3 regions of the Mesorhizobium sp. M0029 genome follow, and region 3 is predicted to be linked to each of the others. Evidence: riboswitches for the same ligand, from Rfam matches in the RefSeq annotation. Region 3 holds a riboswitch; each other region holds the start of a gene.

Region 1 (6,160 bases), on a different contig from region 3:
GTGCCGGTCGGCAGCACGGCGTTCCTTCAGCTCTCGGCGCATGATTTGGACCGGGGTCCGCGCCAGCGAAAAATCGGTTTTCGTTGGCAATCCTGCACACATCAAAAAACCTACAGCGTTTACGCATCCGGCCGGATGCGGCGCTGTAGGGGGCAAATCACGGCTCGTGCCGGACCAGTACTAAGCGGACCTAGCCACATCGACTGGACCATGGCAAGCAAGCGCCACATCACCTGTAGCCGGTTTGGTCGTAAATTATGTCCGCTTCCGGGCAATATCGCGTGATCAGCCCGAACTTGCGCCGATATAGCGCCGAAACGCTTCAGGGCCAGTGCCGTCGAAAAAATCGGCGGCAGGTCCCGTCGCGGCAACCCTGCCATTGTCCAGAAAAACCATCTGCTCGCCGATACGGCGAGCGTCTTCCGGCTGATGCGTGACGAACAGCACCGTCATCGCCCGCTCGGCATGAACGCCGGCCACCAGGTCGAGCATGTCGTCGCGCAGTGCTGGCCCGAGCGAAGCGAACGGCTCGTCGAGCAGCAGCACTGGCCGGTCGCGCACCAGAACGCGGGCGAGCGCCACGCGCTGCCTTTCGCCGCCGGAGAGTTCGCGCGGCAGGCGCATTTCCTTGCCGGCCAGGCCGACGCGGTCAAGCGCCTCGGCGATCGCGGCGCGATCGGCGTCGGTCAGGTTGAGCGATGGCGAGCGGCCGAGCCCGACATTCTTCTCCACCGAGAGATGAGCAAACAGATTGTTTTCCTGGAATACCATCGACACCGGCCGCGCCGAAGGCGGCTCGGCGCCGACATCGGCGCCGCCGATCAGCACACGACCGGACTCCGGCGTCTCGAAACCAGCCACCAGATTGAGCAAGGTCGATTTGCCCGAACCACTTGCCCCCATGATGGCGGTGATCTTAGATGTATGGAATTCGACATCGAACAGGAATGACGTTTCGCCATAGCTGAACGAGACCTTGTCCAGCCGGACAGTCGTGCCTTTCTCCACAGCGGACGTCACGATCTCTCTCCCCGTCCCAGCCAGTCTGCCGCGACCACCAATGCAAGGCAGACCGCCCCGAGCAGCAAAGCCAGCCCGGCAGCATCGGCCGTGCGATAGCTGCCCATGCGCGCCAGCAGGAGATAGGGCAAGGTCTGTACCGAATCGCTGCCGAACAGCGCGATGACGCCGAGATCGCCGAGCGACAGTGCCATGGCGAAGGCAAAGCCGGTGGCCAGCGGCCGCCGGAGCGATGGCCAGTCGACCAGAAGCAGCCGGTTCCAGCCCGCAATGCCGAGCTGCGCGCACAGCTTTTCGTGGCGCTCGCTCGCCGCATCATAGGCCGGGCGCATCGCGCGGATGGCAAAGGGCATCGCCATCACCGCATTGACGATGACGACCATGACCGGCGCGATGGCAAAGACATCGCTGACCGTGCGCAGCAGGAGAAACCAGCCGGCGCCGATGACAATGGGCGGCACGACGAGGACGAAGCCGGCGCCGGTGTCGGTGGCATGTTCGAGCAATGAACGGGCACTGGACCGGCGGCGCAGCGACAGTGCCCGCCGAGCCATGATCAGCGACAGCGACAGCGCCACCGAAAGTAGCGCCGCCGAGAGGGCGAGACCGGCGCTGGTCAGGGTCGCCTGACGCACGGCACTCTCGCCCGCCAGCCGGCCGAGATCGGCGCCGAGGCCGGACGCGACGGTGGCCGCCATTGGTCCGGCGACGAACAGCAAGGCGAGCACGATCAGGACGGCGTTGAACGCTGTTTCTGCTTTGCCGGCCAAGTGATAGCGGCGCGGCGCGACAGGCAAATTGGCGTCGCCGGTCACATTGGCGCCGAGCCGCGTCAGCGCCAGCATGACGGCAAAAGTCAGCGCGATCTGCAGCACCGTCAGCGTCACCGCTCGCGCCGGATCGAAGTCGAAACGCAGCGCCTGATAGATGGCGACTTCCAGCGTCGTCGCCGCCGGCCCGCCGCCGAGGATCAGGACGATGGTGAAGGAGGTGATGCAAAGCATGAAGACAAGCCCGGCGACGCCCGGCAGCGCGGCGCGCAGCACCGGCCACTCGATCAGCCGGAAGGCTGGCCTCGCCCCCATGCCGAGCTGGCTAGCCAGCCGCCATTGATCGGCCGGCACCGTTCCCAGCGCTTCGAGGAACAGCCGGGTGGCCAGCGGCAGGTTGAAGAAGACGTGGGCGACGAGGATGCCCGACAGCCCATAGATGTCGGGCCAGCTCTGGCCACCGATCGCGGCGAAATAACCGGCGCGGCCATAGAGCGCCAGTATGCCCAGCGCTCCGACAATTGCCGGCAAGGCAAGGGGCACAGTGAACAGCTGCAGGATGAAGCCGCGTCCGAAGAAGCGCGGATGCCGCGACAGCGCCCGGGCGACGAAGAGCGCCGGTACGGCGGAAAGCAGAGTCGAGAGCGCAGCCTGCCAGAGCGTGAAGCGGACAACGCGCAGGAGATAGAGGTCAAAGGCGGACGCGGCGCCGGAAAGGTCGTGCGCGCCTTCGCGGATAAGGCCGGCGAAGGCGCCACCGATCAGCAGCGCGATTGCCGCAAGCGCGACAATGCCGGCCGTGATGCGGGGGTCAGAGGGATAGTGCGCACGCATTTCGCGCTATCCAACCCTACGGCGCACGTTCGCTGCTGACGCAAATATTTCACGGAAGTCGAGTTCCCGCCCACCCCTCTCTGGCCTGCCGGCCATCTCCCCCGCAAGGGGGGAGATTAGCAGCTTCGCTCCCCGCCCCATCCTCGCAGCGTTGGAGGTTGGCGAAAGCTTCCGAGCGCTTGATCTCCCCCCTTGCGGGGGAGATGGCCGGCAGGCCAGAGGGGGGTGTTCAAGCGCCATCCTGAATTCCTACTTGCTCATCACCGCCAGCCATTCATCCACCCAGGCCTTGCGATTTGCCGCGACCTCTTCCGGGCTGAACAGCAAGGTCTTCGCCGGCTTGACCAGCCTATCAAAAGCCGGATTGAGCGGCTTGTCGGTTTTCCCAGCCGGGAACATCCAGTTGGTCTCCGGAATGACATCCTGGAATTTCGGCCCGGTCATGAAGGCCAGAAACTTTGCCGCCAGCGGGTTCTTCGCGCCCGTGGTGGTGATGCCGGCGACCTCGACCTGCAAATACTCGCCTTCTTCGAACGACGCCGCCTGGAAGCGCCCGGTGTTCTCGGCCACCATGTGGTAGGCCGGCGATGTCGTATAGGACAGCACCATCGGCGCCTCGCCCTTGGTGAACAGGCCATAGGCCTCGCTCCAGCCGGGCGTCACCGTCAGCACTTTGCCCTTGAGTTTGGCCCAGGCTTCCGGCGCCTTGTCGCCATAGACCGACTTAACCCACAGCAGCAGGCCGAGGCCCGGCGTCGACGTCCTCGGATCCTGGATGACGATCTTGTCGGCGGCATCGCCCTCGACCAGTTCCTTCAGGCTCTTCGGTGGGTTCTTCAGCTTCTCGGTGTCGTAGACGACGGCGAAATAACCATAATCATAGGGCACGAAAGTGTCGTCGCTCCAGCCGCCCGGCACGTTGTTTTCAGCCACCGCGCCATGTGGGACAAACAGGCCGGAAGCCTTGGCTTCCGCGGTGAGGTTGGTGTCGAGGCCAAGCACGATATCGGCTTTGGTCGACGCACCTTCGAGCTTGACGCGATTGAGCAGCGCGACGCCGTCGGCCACCGAGACGAAGTCGACGCTGCAGCCACACTCGGCCTCGAATTCCTTCTTCACCTGGGGGCCTGGACCCCAGTCGGCAGTGAAACTCTCATAGGTATAGATCGTGAGTTTTTCCTGCGCGCACGCAGGGCTTGCCAGTAGCGAAACAGCAAGCCCAAGCGCTGGGACAAGACGGGACAAAAAAATGCGCATCGGCGCCTCCTTCATTCGTGTTGAAAGGAATTGAGGCGTCGGGCTGTCCGAAGCGTCTAATCCCTCCGCCGGTACAAACCGGATCAGGTTCAGCGGGTTGGCGAGACTGCCTCTCAGCCGGTCCGCGAAGATCGCGTCCGGCACCCCGTTAGAGCGTTTCGACACATAGGCCCGGCCAAGGTGCCACGCAAGTGGAAGTTTGCCCGAGCGTGATCCCGGAAAGTGGAATCCGTTTCCGGAAAAAGATCATGCTCCAACAAAGAGTGACGGTGCCGCTCGGCCTTCCGTTTCGTCGGCGGGGCTGGTAAGGGCCAGCGGATATGAGCACATTCACCATCCTGCTTGGCGGCGATCTCGTCCGCACGCCGCGGCTCGACCGCCAGGTCGCGGGCACGCGCGTCATCGCCGCCGACGCCGGCATCGATCATGCCCGCCTGCTCGGCGTGATGCCGGAGCTGTGGGTCGGCGATTTCGATTCCGTGCCGGCGGACCTGCCTGCCGATCTCGCCGCCGTGCCGCGGGAGGTGTTTCCTCCCGAAAAGGACAAGACCGATGGCGAACTGGCGATCGCGGCGGCATTGGAACGCGGCGCCACCAGCCTGGTGCTGGCCGGCGCTTTCGGCGGCAAGCGCGCCGACCACGCCTTCCTCCATCTGGCGCTCAGCCTGCGGCTGGCCGAGGCCGGCACAAAATTGCTGTTGACCAGCGGAGCGCAGGAAGGCGCCCCTCTGCTGCCTGGCAAGGCCGGCTTCGACTATGCCGACGGAACGCTGTTTTCGGTGCTCGGCTTTTCCGATCTTTCGGGCCTCACCGTGTCCGGCGCGAAGTGGCCGCTCGACCATGTCGAGGTCGTGTTCGGCTCGTCGCTGACCATCTCGAACGAGGTCAAGTCCAACACGACCGGGGGCGGCCTCGAAATCGCGCTCGGCCATGGCCGCGCGCTGCTGCTCGCCCACCCCTACCCCTTGCCTGAAAGCTGACATGGCCCCGCCCCTTCTCAACCTCGACGGCATAAGACTGACCTTTGGCGGCACGCCGCTGCTCGATGGCGCCGAACTGACGGCGTCCGCCGGTGACAAGATCGCGCTCGTCGGCCGCAACGGCTCCGGCAAGTCGACGCTCCTGAAGATTGCTGCTGGTCTGATCGAGCCGCAAGACGGCGAGGTCTTCCGCCAGCCTTCGGCAACGGTGCGCTATCTCCCGCAAATGCCCGACATGGACGGCTTTGCCAATGTGCGCGCCTATGTCGAGGCCGGGCTTGGGCCTGCCGACGATCCCTACCGCGCCACATATCTGATGGAGCATCTCGGCCTCGCCGGCACGGAGAACCCCAACGATCTCTCCGGCGGCGAGGCGCGCCGCGCAGCACTTGCCCGCGTCATGGCGCCCGAACCCGATATTCTGCTGCTTGATGAGCCGACGAACCATCTCGATTTGTCGGTCATCGAATGGCTGGAAGAAGAGCTTGTCCGGACGTCTTCGGCGCTGATCGTCATCTCGCACGACCGTCGCTTCCTCGAACGCGTCTCGCGCGCCACTGTCTGGCTCGACCGTGGCCAGACCCGCCGCCTCGACAAGGGCTTTGGCCATTTCGAGGAATGGCGCGACCTTGTGCTGGAAGAGGAAGAGCGCGAACAGCACAAGCTCGGCCGCCAGATCGTGCGCGAGGAGCATTGGCTGCGCTATGGCGTGACGGCTCGCCGCAAACGCAACATGCGCCGCCTGGGCGAACTGCAGACCATGCGCCAGCGTTTTCGCGGCCATCGCGGCGCCGAGGGCTCGGCGACCATGGTGGCCAGCGACGCCGCCGAATCCGGCAAGCTGGTGATCGAGGCCAAGAACATCGAGAAGAGTTTTGGCGACCTGACCGTGGTCAAGGGCTTCTCGACCCGCATCCAGCGCGGCGATCGCGTCGGCCTTGTCGGGCCGAACGGCGCCGGCAAGACGACGCTGTTGAAGATGCTCACCGGCGAGATGAAGCCCGATGCCGGCTCGGTGCGGCTCGGCACCAATCTGGAAATCGCCACGCTCGACCAGAAGCGCGAGGCGGTCGATCCGGCCGAGACCCTGGCGCAGTATCTCACGGACGGGCGCGGCGAAAACCTCGTCATCAATGGCGAGCAGCGCCATGTCGTGTCCTACATGAAGGATTTCCTGTTCAAGCCGGAACAGGCGCGCACCCCGGTGCGCGAGCTGTCCGGCGGCGAACGGGCGCGGCTGCTCCTGGCGCGTGTTCTGGCGCGGCCGGCCAACCTTCTGGTGCTCGACGAGCCGACCAA
Region 2 (6,160 bases), on a different contig from region 3:
GGAATACAGCAAAACCGTCCTCGCACAGGATGCGGGCGGCTTCGACCAGACCGAAAACATCCGGCTGCAGGGTGTCATGGTTGCCGATCACTTCGAGCTTGACCCAGTTCGTACCGAAGACTTCGCGCGCCATTTGTGCGGTCGTGACCGCTTCCTTGACGGAGTGGCAGCCAGCAGTGTTGGGCAGGATTCTGACACCAAGCGAGCGGATCAACGACCAGAATTCTTCGCCAGCCCTGCCGCCTGCCATTTCACGGCGCAACGAGACGGTCACCACCGCCGTGCCCGAAGCCCTGACTGCATAGGCAAGGATGGCCGGCGAAGGATATTGAGCCGTGCCAAGAAGCAGGCGCGACGGAAGCTCGGCTTCATAAAGCTCGATCATGGCCTAGCCGCCCTGCATGGGCGAGAGGATTTCAATCCGGTCGCCGTCGTTCAACTGGAATTCCGCCCGGTTGGCTTTGTGCACGAGGTCATTGTTGACGGCGGTCGCGAGCCAATCGCCCTCATAGTCGAGCGCGGCAAGCAGCTCGGCCAGCGTGGTGGCGGCAACCTCATGCGCTTCGCCGTTGACCATCAGTTTCATGAGCAAGCTCCTTGGTTCTGTCTTGAGTGAAAACCAGGTCGGCAGCCTGGCGCGCCATGGCGGGAGCCAGGAGAAAACCGTGACGATAGAGCCCGTTGATCGCGATGATTTCACCCTTGGTTTCGACGCGCGGCAAGTTGTCGGCAAAGGCTGGGCGGACGCCGACACCGGTTTCAACGATCTCGGCCTCGCCAAAGGCCGGGTGGAGGGCATAGGCGGTACCCAGCAGCTCCATTATGGAACGCGCCGTCACCGGTCCGGCACTCTGGCTTTCAATCATCGTCGCTCCGATCATGAAACGGTGATCGGTGCGCGGCACGGCATAAAGCGGAAAGCGTGGATGAAGCAAACGGACCGGCCGCGACAGCGAGACATCAGGCGTGCGAAGAATCAGCATTTCGCCGCGAACACCGCGCAGCCTGTCATCGGCCGCTGCCATTCCCATACAGTCTATCTGACGGGCGAAACCCGAAACAGGCCGGGCGTCGCAGCCGAAGTGGAATTTGACACCCATGGTCGCAAGCTTGTCATGAAGTGCCGCCATCGCCGGGCGTGGGTCGAGGTGAGCCTCATCGGCGAACAGCAATCCGCGGCGGAAGCGGCCGGCTAAGTCGGGCTCCAGCAAGGCAATTTCATCTTCCTCGACGCGCCGATAGCCCGTCGTGCGGCTGGCGAACCGGTCGAGCTCGCCCGCATCGCGCGGCGCGGCCAAGACCAGCGTTCCCCGTCGTGCTACCAAGCCTGGCGTTGCGGCGTCCCACCAGTCGGCGGCGTCGCTTCCGAGATCCAGCACCGGCTGCTCGGCGCTTTCACGCTCGCACCACGGCGCCAACATGCCACCGGCGAACCACGACGCATTGCCCCCAAGGGCAGGCCTTGTCTCGGCAACGGTAACCGCCGCGCCGCGTGCGGCGAACTCGAAGGCGGCGGTGAGGCCAGCAACGCCCGCTCCTTTGACCAAGACCTTCATGATGGCTCACGTGGCTGAGGTATGAGCGGTGCCCCGGTCTCGTCCGCCGGCAGGTAGAGATCACCGCCCTCGCGGTATTTCGCCGCCATCGCCGCCATGCCCTCTTTCTGCGCCTCGGCACGGATGTCGTGAGAGATACGCATCGAGCAGAATTTCGGTCCGCACATCGAGCAGAAATGCGCCACCTTGTGCGCTTCCTTGGGCAAAGTCTGGTCGTGGAAGGACCGCGCCGTTTCCGGATCGAGCGACAGGTTGAACTGGTCCTCCCAGCGGAACTCGAAGCGCGCGCGGGAAAGCGCATCATCCCTGACTTTCGCTGCCGGATGGCCCTTCGCCAGGTCGGCGGCGTGGGCGGCGATCTTGTAGGTGATCACGCCGATCTTGACGTCGTTGCGATCGGGAAGGCCGAGATGCTCCTTGGGCGTGACGTAGCAGAGCATGGCGGTGCCGAACCAGCCGATCATCGCGGCGCCAATGCCTGAGGTGATGTGGTCATAGCCCGGCGCGATGTCGGTCGTCAGCGGTCCAAGCGTATAGAACGGCGCCTCGCCGCAGACGGCGAGTTGCTTGTCCATGTTCGCCTTGATTTTGTGCATCGGCACGTGGCCAGGCCCCTCGATCATCACCTGGCAATCCTTCGCCCAGGCGATCTGCGTCAGCTCGCCGAGCGTTTCCAACTCGGCGAACTGCGCCGCGTCGTTGGCATCGGCGATCGAGCCCGGACGAAGGCCGTCGCCGAGCGAGAAGGAGACGTCGTAGGCTCTGGCGATGTCGCAGATCTCCGCGAAGTGCTCGTAGAGGAAGCTCTCCCGGTGATGGTGCAGGCACCATTTGGCCATGATCGAGCCGCCGCGCGAGACGATACCCGTCACCCGGTCGACGGTCAGCGGGATGTAATGCAGCCGCACGCCGGCGTGGATGGTGAAATAGTCGACGCCTTGCTCGGCCTGTTCGATCAGCGTGTCGCGGTAGACCTCCCAGGTCAGATCCTCGGCAATGCCGCCGACCTTTTCGAGCGCCTGGTAGAGCGGCACCGTGCCGATCGGCACCGGCGCGTTGCGCACGATCCAGTCGCGGATGTTGTGGATGTTGCGGCCGGTCGACAGGTCCATCACCGTATCGGCGCCCCAGCGGATCGCCCACACCATCTTTTCGACCTCTTCCGCCATCGACGATGTGACGGCGGAGTTGCCGATATTGGCGTTGATCTTGACCAGGAAATTGCGGCCGATGATCATTGGCTCGCTCTCGGGATGGTTGATGTTGGCGGGGATGATCGCCCGTCCGCGCGCCACCTCGTCACGCACGAATTCGGGCGTGACGAAATCGGGCAGCGTCGCGCCGAAAGCCTCGCCGTCGCGCTCAAGCTTGCCGCGCAGGATCTCGCGACCAAGGTTCTCGCGGATGGCGACGAACTCCATTTCGGGTGTGATGATGCCGGCGCGCGCGTAGGCAAGCTGCGTCACCGCCTTGCCTGCTTTGGCCCTGAGCGGTCGGTGGCGGATGGGAAATTCTGGCGTCAGGCGTTCGCCCGTCGCGAATCCGTTGTCCTCCGGCCGGACATGGCGGCCGTCGCAGACCTCGACATCGCCGCGCGCCAAGATCCATTCGTGGCGAAGCCGGGCCAGGCCTTTTTCGATGCTGGTTTCGACAGCCGGATCGGTATAGGGGCCCGACGGATCGTAGACGGTGACGGGCGGTTCGCCGGCTGTCGGATGGACGGAGATTTCGCGCATCGGCGCCCTGATCTGCGGGTGGATGGCACCGGGCTTGTGGATCTTACGCGAAGCAGGCAGCGGCCCCGTTGAGACGGCTGGGGTGAGGGCATTCATCTTGAGGCTCCTTTGCTCATGCATTGGAGACCCAGTTCTGTGCCGGAAGGATGAAAAGACGCTTCTGTCGACCTGCCGAAACAGGACCTCGGGCGTGAACTCCCGCAGAGCGCTTGCACCGTCCCTACGCCAGTATGAACTGGATCAGGTTCAACGGGTCACTGCGCCGCGAAAGCCAGCAGTATCTCAGCCCCTTGCCGGGACTCCCCTGGTGAATGCCTCAAGTTGAACGGGCCGGCGTTGTCTTGTCAAGCGCATGTTCGTCCTGCGGCGGCGGTGGGCGGCATTCAAATTGGGCCCAAATTGGGCCGACGGCCTCGCCATGGGTCGCGGAGAAGTTCCGCGGGAGACAAGGCAGGTGTGGCCAAAGCTGCATTTGCCTCGTCAAACTTGATGTGACATTGACGTAGACGGAACTGCTGCGTTTCAAGGATCTTAAGCCGTCAATGCCTGATCGGAACAGAACTGGTGGGCCGCCCGAACGCCCCACAAACATCGTGCTCTCGATCACCTCTTATTGTCGCCGGAAAAGGGGTGATCGACCATTCGATCAAGTCGACCGCTCGCTGAAGGGCGCCCTCGGTTTCAGCACGGCTGGGCGAAGTGGCAATGACATGTCCAATCCAGTCTCGGAAATCCCCCTTCCTGACGATCGGTGTCTTGGGTTCAACATTCAATTTGACCTCGGCCACACCTGATATAGCAGCTGCCTGAGTGTCGCCACCAATCCAGTCGAGGGTGCCATCTTGATCAGGAAGCAGGAATCGCGCGGCCGCAGTATGCGAATGCTTTTTGCGCAGATCCCATTCCTCGCCAATGACAAGCTTGATGTGCTCGGTGACGAGGTCGACACCGTAAGCTAACTGGACCAGTTGAGGGTCGGGCGCGCCACTAAGACGCGGATTGACTTCAATGACAACTGGATCGCGTTTCGTGCACCGGAGTTCAATGTTAGTTGGCCCCCAGCCAAGGCCGAGAGCCCGCAAACAGCTCAGCGAAACATCGGCGATGCGCTCACGCTCCTGATCGGTTAGCAGGGCCGGATACGTCACCTCACGTATGACGAAATGGGGGAGGGGACCAAAGTCATTGGCGCAAATCGCAACGACCTCATTCCCCATAACATTAATGCTATAGAACGGGCCCTGTGCGAATTCTTCGACGAGTATTTTCGGTGTAGACCGCCATATGTGCTTTCCGCCCAATAGATGGGTCGTATGTTCGGCTACGTCTTCGAGGCTGCGGCACAATCGGACACCCATGCTGCCGCTGCCTACTGCCGGCTTAAGAATCACGGGCAGGCCGATCTCTGCAGCCGAGCTTTCTACCTCCGCCGCATTCGCTGCCAACCGATAGGCCGGTATTGGAACGCCGGCCTGCGCGAGGAGTTGGCGTTGCTTGAATTTGTCGCAGCTTCGTTCAATCGATTCAGGGTTCGGTCCCGGTAGATCGAAATGCCGGCAAAGCTTGCCAACTGTCGCATAGATCGATTCATGGTCCCCGGCAAAGCCAGTAATGCCAGCAATGTCGTGGGTAGCACGCAGCCGCGAACTTTCGCGGACCAACGCTTCGAGATTGCCAGTGTCGACACGGATTGCCTCAACGTTTTCCGCCGAAAGATAGTCGTACCGAGGTGGATCAGCCGTCAGAGTAATTGGATGAAGACCAAGACACTGAGCCGCTTGGACGTATAGCTGACCAGTACCCCTATGGCCTTCGACCAATATGAGCGCTCTTCTTCTTACCATTGCTGTTAATCCCGATGTTGCGTGCTGGCGGCGGTCCGAGGGTACCGGTGTCACTTTTGTGGCCGTGCCGGACCTCAGACTCGGGGTGCCGTACCATTGTCAACGACTGACGGTTGTAAAAATCTTGTAAATTGATTTGAAGGATCTGTTGCAGCGTTTTTGATTAGGGCGGCGTCGGAGGCTTGCTCCGTTCAAACCAGGTTAGCTGGGGTTGGTGTGTGATCCCGTGGGCCTGGGCGTGACCTACCCCTCGGGTAGGGCACGCCAAGCCACATCAAACTCGCAGCACAAGAACATGCGCTCTGGTCATACCGGCTCATGGTGAGCCCTGAATCTGGAACCGGCCCGATGTGTAAGCAGCGAGTCGTCAAACGGCCCCATTCAATCATGGAGTCACATCATTTAAGATCGCGAAAGCTGTCATTGCGGGTTACGGAACTGCTTTCCGATGACATTCGAAGATGCGATCGGGCGTCAGAACCGGATCGCTGACCGCCGCTTCCACCTCGGCGAGCCCGGCTGATATAATCAGGTCTGAGGCTGCGCGCCCTGTCGTTCCCAGCATTTACATTAGGCAGCCTTGCCAAGATTGTCCCGCAGCAGAACCTGCCTGAGCGCATCGACGAACGTCCGAATATCTGTCGTACTATGGGCAGGCGTAACCGTCACCCTGAACCGCTCGGTTCCCACCGGAACACTCGGCGCCAGAATTGGCTGAACGTATATTCCATGCTGATCCAGAAGCTGGCGGGACGCTTCCTTGCAACGGAATGGATCACCAATAGGCACAGGAATGATGTGGCTTCGGGTCGGCATGACGGGGATGCCCGCCTCTTTCAGCAATCCGATTAAAAGTTTCGTTTTCCGGTGCAGATCAATTCGTTCTGAATCTGAATCGCGAAGATGGCGCAGCGCTGCCAGCGCACCAGCCGCTAGCGCTGGCGCAAGCGCCGTGGTGAAAATGAAACCGATCGAGAAGCTTCGTATGCTGTCAACAATGGAGGCAGGTCCGGTCACATAACCC
Region 3 (6,160 bases):
GTCGCCGGGCTCGCCATGATCGCTGGTATCGGCATTGCCGCCGCCGACGAGGTCATCGTCACGCAGCCGGCACAGCAGCAGGTGATCATCACCCCGGAACAGCGCACGGTCGTGCACCAGTACGTAAAGAAACATCCGCTTGCCTCGGTCAATCTGCTCGGCGTCGAATTGAATGTCGGCACTGCCTTGCCTGACACTGTCGAGCTGCAGGAGGTTCCCGACGTTCAGTACAGATACGCCGTCGTCGACAACCATACCGTGTTGGTCGACCCCAGCACGCGCAGGATTGTCGAGGTGGTCGAGTAACGCTCGACAACCTAACCATTCATCGGTGATACGGCCCTGTCGTTCTTCCCAAAAGGGCGGCAGGGCCGAATGACGAACATGATGAAAGGAGAATTGCCATGTTGCCGCATGTCGAGACCCCGAACTCCGCCAATGTTGCGGCGTGTTGCGACAAGTTGCTGGCCGAGCGCAACACGGCGCTGTTATCGATGAAGGAAGCGATCGCGCTCCTGCGGGAGCGCACCGGCACCGATCGTTCGGATGCCGACCTCGCGGGGCTGATCGTCAAGAAAGCGGCGCTGCTCGGCGTTGCGGTGATTTCCGACCCGCGCTGAGATGTCTCGTCACTCAAGACGCCGGCCGAATTTTCGGCTAATGTTTTCGTGGAATCTGGACCAACCGACCGGACCCAACCACGGAGGCTTAAGTGACGGACGACAAACAGGACCGCATTCGCCAGCGCGCGCACGAGATTTGGGAAAAGGCCGGCCGGCCTGAAGGCGCGCATCAGGAACACTGGGAGCAGGCCACGGCTGAAGTCGATGGCGCGGTCGCCAAGCCAAAAAAGGCGGCGAAGAAAGCTGACGCCAAGCCCGCCAAGGCAGCCGCCAAGTCAAAGGCAGCGAAGCCTGCCGCCGCAAAGTCCGGCAAAGCCAAATCGAAATAAGGCCAAGTTGAAACAAGGCCAGTCGAAATAAAGCAAGGCCGGAATTAGCTGGCCGGGCCATCCTTGGCGCCCGCCGTTCAGGCGCGCCCGAGCCTCTCAACCTGACGAATTGCGCCTGCGACGGGCAGCGCAATTCCTTGTGTTTGGCGACAGGCGCCCTCATGCCTCCCAGGCATAACTCGACAGCGCAAAGCGAATCCCGGCAGCTGTCATGGCCAGTTCGCATTCGGTGATCTGGCGCAGGTGGCGCAGATACCGCGCTACAGTCTGTGGCAGCCAGCCGGCGCAGGCCTCGACATAGGCGCGGCTGTGAACAAGGGTGCCGGTCGACAGCCTCTCGTCCTTCTCGGCAACGACTTTCAGATATTGGCGGATGAAGCGGATGTCGTCGGCGATGTCCTGGCTGGCCATTCGCCAGGCCCCGGCGAGGCGTTCGCACTGATCGAATGACAAGGGCAACAAAGGGGGCGGCAATAAAGGCGGCGGCAACAAAGGCGGCGGCAATGACGGGGGTGACAGCAAAGGACGAGAGAGATCGGCGAAGGCAACATGGTTCGCTGTGCTCAAGGACATTCCTCTCTGCGAAAAGAGATATCGTACTTTATGTACGAACGAGCGTCAAGCCAATTTCGTACAGTTGGGACGATGACAATGAATATAGCAGCGGTCGCTTCAGCTAATCACGCATCGTGAATCCTTCAGGACTCGCACCAATTTCGCGGAGGGATTTTCCCAGGATGGTGTTGACTGTTTCCCTCGTGTCGGCGTCGAACAGGTTCAGGCCGCGCCGGATCGTCTCGCGCCAGTTTTCGCCCTTGTCCCACGCGTCCATGAAGGCGAAGGCAAGGTCGTCCTGGCGACGCGTGGCTTCGAGCGCTTGGGTCAGCAGGCGCGCTTGATGGAGATCCTTCTCCCGCTTGGCCAGCGCTCGGCCCGAGTCGCGAGGCGACGATCAGCTTGTGGATGGCGTAGCGCTGGGGCGAGGGGACCAGCACAGGCAAGCCCTAGCGACGCAGCAGCACAGTTCGGATGGGGTCGCGGATAAGGAAATGCAGAAACCGTAAGGGCTGCGCGGAGGCTCTGCCGTTTTCTTGTAATTACGTTTATCAGCTTGAATTTCAACGCAGTTATAAGAAATTCGTGGAAATCTCATAACGCAACGAACTGACGAGTCGCTCTGAACGCCCGGGCGCCCGGCCCGTCTGGCCCAAAACACTTTGCCGCAGTGCCTTCAACAAACGGCTTCCCCAATGTCGCGAACAATGCTTTAACCCGCTCATCCACAGGGGTGCTCCGTATGGTCGGGGCTGAGATGAGGGCGGCAAGCCTTCGGACCCTAAAGCTGATCTGGATAATACCAGCGGAGCGAGGCGGGCGATGTTTTCAGGCGCACAGATTTCCCTTTATCCCATGACCGACGATTTCGTCGGCGTCATCCTTGGCGCGCTCGGCGCGCTCGATCCGTGGCGCGACCGGCTGCGGATCGAAACCGACGACATCTCGACGCTTATGGTCGGGCCGCCCGAGGTGCTGTTTCCCGCCATGCGCGACCTGTTCGTCGCGGCGGCCAAAAGCGGCAAGCACTGCGTGCTTTCGGCGGCGGTCTCGCGCGGCTGTCCGGGCGAGCCCGACGATCCGATCTGCCGCTCCGACGAGACCGGCGGCCCCGCCATTCCGCTGGACGAGCGCAAGATCGCCGCGATCCGCGCTGTCCAGGCCACGCCGTCGACCGGCCAGCCGGTGGCGGCGCAGTTCTCGCTCTACGTCATGGGCACGGGCGACCATATGGACGAGATCTACGGCTGCATCGATTTCCTGAAACAGTCCGGCGTCTTTGAGCGCTCAAAGAACTTCTGCACCAAATTGCGTGGCGATGCCGGTGCGGTGTTTGCCACGCTCAACGAGGCCTTCTGCCGCTTCGGCCCCGGCGCCGGCCACGTCACCCTCGACATCACGATCTCGGCGAACAGCCCGAGCGCCGTCTGAGCCGCGGCTCAAGCGTCGTTCCTTGAGGATATTGCCGTGGCTGGTTTATCTGACCCATTGCGTGGAGGAGATGCCTCTGACACCTCAGCACAGAGAGGAGGGGAGCCATTGGCGATTGGCGAAGACCGCGATGCCCACGAATCTCCCCCCTCGAGCAGGAGATGGCCGGCAGGCCAGAGGGGGTCCCAGCGCGTGGAGCGCCGACGTCCTTTTCGCATCGGCAAGGCGTGGGCGCTCTATGCGAGACGACCCCCTCTGTCGCCTTCGGCGACATCTCCCCCTCGAGGGGGGAGATTAGCCGCAGCCATCGCCAAGACCATCCCCGCCGCCTGCGCCTCCGCCCTGCTCCTCGCGGCGTGGGAGCTCTACGCCCGCTATGGTGGCGCTGCGCCCACCATGCTGCCGGCGCCGTCGCGCGTGCTGCAGCAGGCCTGGGAGCATCGCGCTGCCCTTGCCGACAACACGCTGCCCACCATCCGCGCCACATCAGCCGGCTTCGCCTGCTCGTTGGTCGCTGCCTTCGTGCTTTCGGCGCTGGTCGATTTCTTGGCCCCGCTGCGCCGCGCGCTGTTTCCGCTGCTGATTGTCAGCCAGACCTTGCCGCTGGTCGCGATTGCGCCGCTCATCGTACTGTGGTTCGGCTTCGGGCTGATGCCAAAAATCTTGCTTGTGGCGCTCGTTACCTTCTTCCCGATGATGGTGGCGCTGGTCGAGGGTTTTGCCGCGACCAGCAAGGCGATTTCGCAGATGCTCGCCACCATGGGGGCAGGGCGCTGGCGCATCTTCTGGCTGGCGCGCCTGCCTTCGGCGCTGCCCTATTTCTTCGCCGGGCTGCGCATCTCCATCACCTACGCCGTCGTCGGCGCGATCTTCGCCGAATATGCGGGGGCGGCGAAGGGGCTGGGCATCTACATGCTCAATGCCAAGAACAACTTTCGGCCCGATCTGGTGCTCGCCGCGGTCGCCGTCAGCGCCGCGCTCACGCTTGTCTTGTTCGCCATTGCGGTGCTCGTCCAGCGCTTCGCCATGCCTTGGGAGAATGCAGGGAGCGAAAGCCGCGACGGCAAGGTTGAAGCTGCAGAAGAGAACCGTCAATGACGCGGCTCGAACTCCGGGACATCAGGAAGAACTTCGGCGCGCTTGAGGTGCTCGCCGGCATTTCGCTTCATGTCGCGGCCGGCGAGTTCGTCTCCATCCTCGGCCCTTCCGGCGCCGGCAAGTCGACGCTGTTCCAGTTGCTGACCGGTGCGCTGAAAGGCGAGGGCGACATGCGCTTCGACGGCGCGCCATTGCAGGGCAGCCCCTTCGCCTTCATGCCGCAGCGCGACGCGCTGATGCCGTGGCGGCGCGTCATCGACAATGTGACGCTGGGGCTGGAAGTGCAGGGTCTTGGCCGCAAGGCGGCGCGCGAACGCGTCGCGCCGTTGTTCGCTGAGTTCGGCCTTGCCGGTTTCGAGCGCGCCTGGCCGGCCGAGCTTTCCGGCGGCATGCGCCAGCGCGCCGCCCTTTTGCGCACCGTGGTGCAGCAGCGCGACATGCTGCTGCTCGACGAGCCCTTTGGCGCGCTGGATGCACTGACCCGCGCGGGTATGCAGCGCTGGCTGGAAGGCATGTGGCAGCGCCACCGCTGGACGGCGCTGCTGATCACCCATGACGTGCGCGAAGCCGTCTACCTCTCCGATCGCATCTATCTGATGTCGGCGCGGCCGGCCCGCATCATCGGCGAGATTGCCGTGCCGCTGCCGCGCCCGCGCACCACCGGCAGCGATGCCGCGCGCCAGGCCGCCGCGCTCGAAGCCGACATCCTCGACACGCTGCTCAATCCCGGGACTGACCGGCCCTCGTTCCCGCAGACCGCTCAAAGGAGTTTTTCATGACCGAATTCACACGCCGGCAGGCTTTGCTGCTGACGCTGGCTGCCGGACTGCCGCTTGCCTCTCGCGCTCATGCGGCTACGCAAAAAATCACCGTCGCGCTCGACTGGACGGTCAACACCAACCATGTCGGCCTGTTCGTTGCCCGCGACAAAGGGTTCTACCACGAGGCCGGGCTCGATGTTGAGATCCTGCCCTATGGCGATACTGGCGCCGGCACGCTGGTCGCCAACCGCATCGCCGATTTCGGCATTGCCGGCGTCGGCCTGTTCACCCAGCGGGCTGCCGGCGCCGATCTCAAGGCGGTCTACGCCGTGGTCCAGCAGGAGACCGGCCGGTTGGTCTTCAACGCGGATCGCGGCGAGATCAAGAGTCCCAGGAATCTCGACGGTCTGACCTATGGCGGCTTCGGCAGCGCCTGGGAAAACACGCTGATCTCGACCATCATCCGCCACGATGGCGGCAAGGGCGTTTTCGAGACGGTGACATTAGGCACCTCGGCCTATGAGGCGCTGGCCAACGGCTCGGTCGACTTCACGCTGGAGGTCTCGACCTGGGAAGGCGTCGCTGCCGAGTTGAAAGGCGTCAGGCAGCGCGGCTTCCGCTACGCCGACTACGGCGTGCCCGACGAGCACACCACCTTGATCGCCTCCAGCAATGCATATCTCCAGGCAAACCCGAAGGCCGCATCGGCCTTCGTCGAGGCAACGCGGCGCGGCTACCAATTTGCCTGCGATCACCCGCAGGAAGCCGGCGATCTGCTGATCGCTTCCAACAGGGATGCGCTGACCGACCCGGCGCTGATCCACGCTTCGCTGAAAATGCTGGTCGACGGACACTTCTTGCGCAGCCAGGACGGCGTCATCGGCACCATCGCCAGGGCCAAGATCGAGGCGATCGGAACCTACCTCTTCAGGGCCGGCATATTGCTCGATGGCGATGGCAAGGTTCTGAAGGAGAAGCCGGATTTCGGGGGGTATTTTACGAACGAGTTTTTGGGCGCGTAATCTCCCCCCTCGAGGGGGAGATGTCGCCGAAGGCGACAGAGGGGGTCGGTACGTCCTGACGCGACTTCCTATCGCGGACAGAGGACGTCAGCGCCTTACGCGCGGCGACCCCCTCTGGCCTGCCGGCCATCTCCCCCTCGAGGCGGGAGATTGCGCCTCACCGCCTTCTCCCTCACATATCGATCATCGAGCGCTTCACCCGGCCGATGATGGTGATGGCGCCTTCGAGCGCCGGCGGCGGGATGTCCATGTAGGAGGCCGGCTGGAAGGGCGGGTTCTCGTTGGGGCGGTAACGCTTGTAGGTGGCGTGGCCGGATTCGTCCGAAATGACGTAGCAGCCA

The links. A riboswitch is a leader RNA that binds a small molecule or an ion and turns the genes downstream of it on or off. The one in region 3 is predicted to bind thiamine pyrophosphate.
Region 1: it holds a riboswitch for thiamine pyrophosphate, as region 3 does, so the genes downstream of both, thiB (thiamine ABC transporter substrate binding subunit) here and NKJ76_RS19555 (YkoF family thiamine/hydroxymethylpyrimidine-binding protein) in region 3, are expected to answer to the same signal.
Region 2: it holds a riboswitch for thiamine pyrophosphate, as region 3 does, so the genes downstream of both, thiC (phosphomethylpyrimidine synthase ThiC) here and NKJ76_RS19555 (YkoF family thiamine/hydroxymethylpyrimidine-binding protein) in region 3, are expected to answer to the same signal.

The regions. Positions count from the first base shown of each region.
Region 1 is NZ_JAMYVF010000008.1:211,969-218,128, reverse strand. Features, by position in the region: gene thiQ (thiamine ABC transporter ATP-binding protein) at 286-1,020, opposite strand; gene thiP (thiamine/thiamine pyrophosphate ABC transporter permease) at 1,017-2,624, opposite strand; gene thiB (thiamine ABC transporter substrate binding subunit) at 2,874-3,881, opposite strand; TPP riboswitch at 3,925-4,039, opposite strand; gene NKJ76_RS16195 (thiamine diphosphokinase) at 4,202-4,861, shown strand; gene NKJ76_RS16190 (ABC-F family ATP-binding cassette domain-containing protein) at 4,863-6,160, shown strand, end outside.
Region 2 is NZ_JAMYVF010000022.1:38,282-44,441, reverse strand. Features, by position in the region: gene NKJ76_RS27380 (thiazole synthase) at 1-385, opposite strand, end outside; gene thiS (sulfur carrier protein ThiS) at 389-586, opposite strand; gene thiO (glycine oxidase ThiO) at 555-1,556, opposite strand; gene thiC (phosphomethylpyrimidine synthase ThiC) at 1,553-3,388, opposite strand; TPP riboswitch at 3,492-3,608, opposite strand; gene NKJ76_RS27360 (ATP-grasp domain-containing protein) at 3,832-5,136, opposite strand; partial or broken gene hemA (5-aminolevulinate synthase) at 5,707-6,160, opposite strand, start outside.
Region 3 is NZ_JAMYVF010000011.1:170,371-176,530, forward strand. Features, by position in the region: gene NKJ76_RS19530 (DUF1236 domain-containing protein) at 1-306, shown strand, start outside; gene NKJ76_RS19535 (hypothetical protein) at 405-620, shown strand; gene NKJ76_RS19540 (DUF2934 domain-containing protein) at 713-952, shown strand; gene NKJ76_RS19545 (hypothetical protein) at 1,112-1,363, opposite strand; gene NKJ76_RS19550 (hypothetical protein) at 1,629-1,784, opposite strand; TPP riboswitch at 2,227-2,339, shown strand; gene NKJ76_RS19555 (YkoF family thiamine/hydroxymethylpyrimidine-binding protein) at 2,330-2,938, shown strand; gene NKJ76_RS19560 (ABC transporter permease) at 3,194-4,036, shown strand; gene NKJ76_RS19565 (ABC transporter ATP-binding protein) at 4,033-4,815, shown strand; gene NKJ76_RS19570 (ABC transporter substrate-binding protein) at 4,812-5,819, shown strand; gene NKJ76_RS19575 (LexA family transcriptional regulator) at 5,992-6,160, opposite strand, start outside.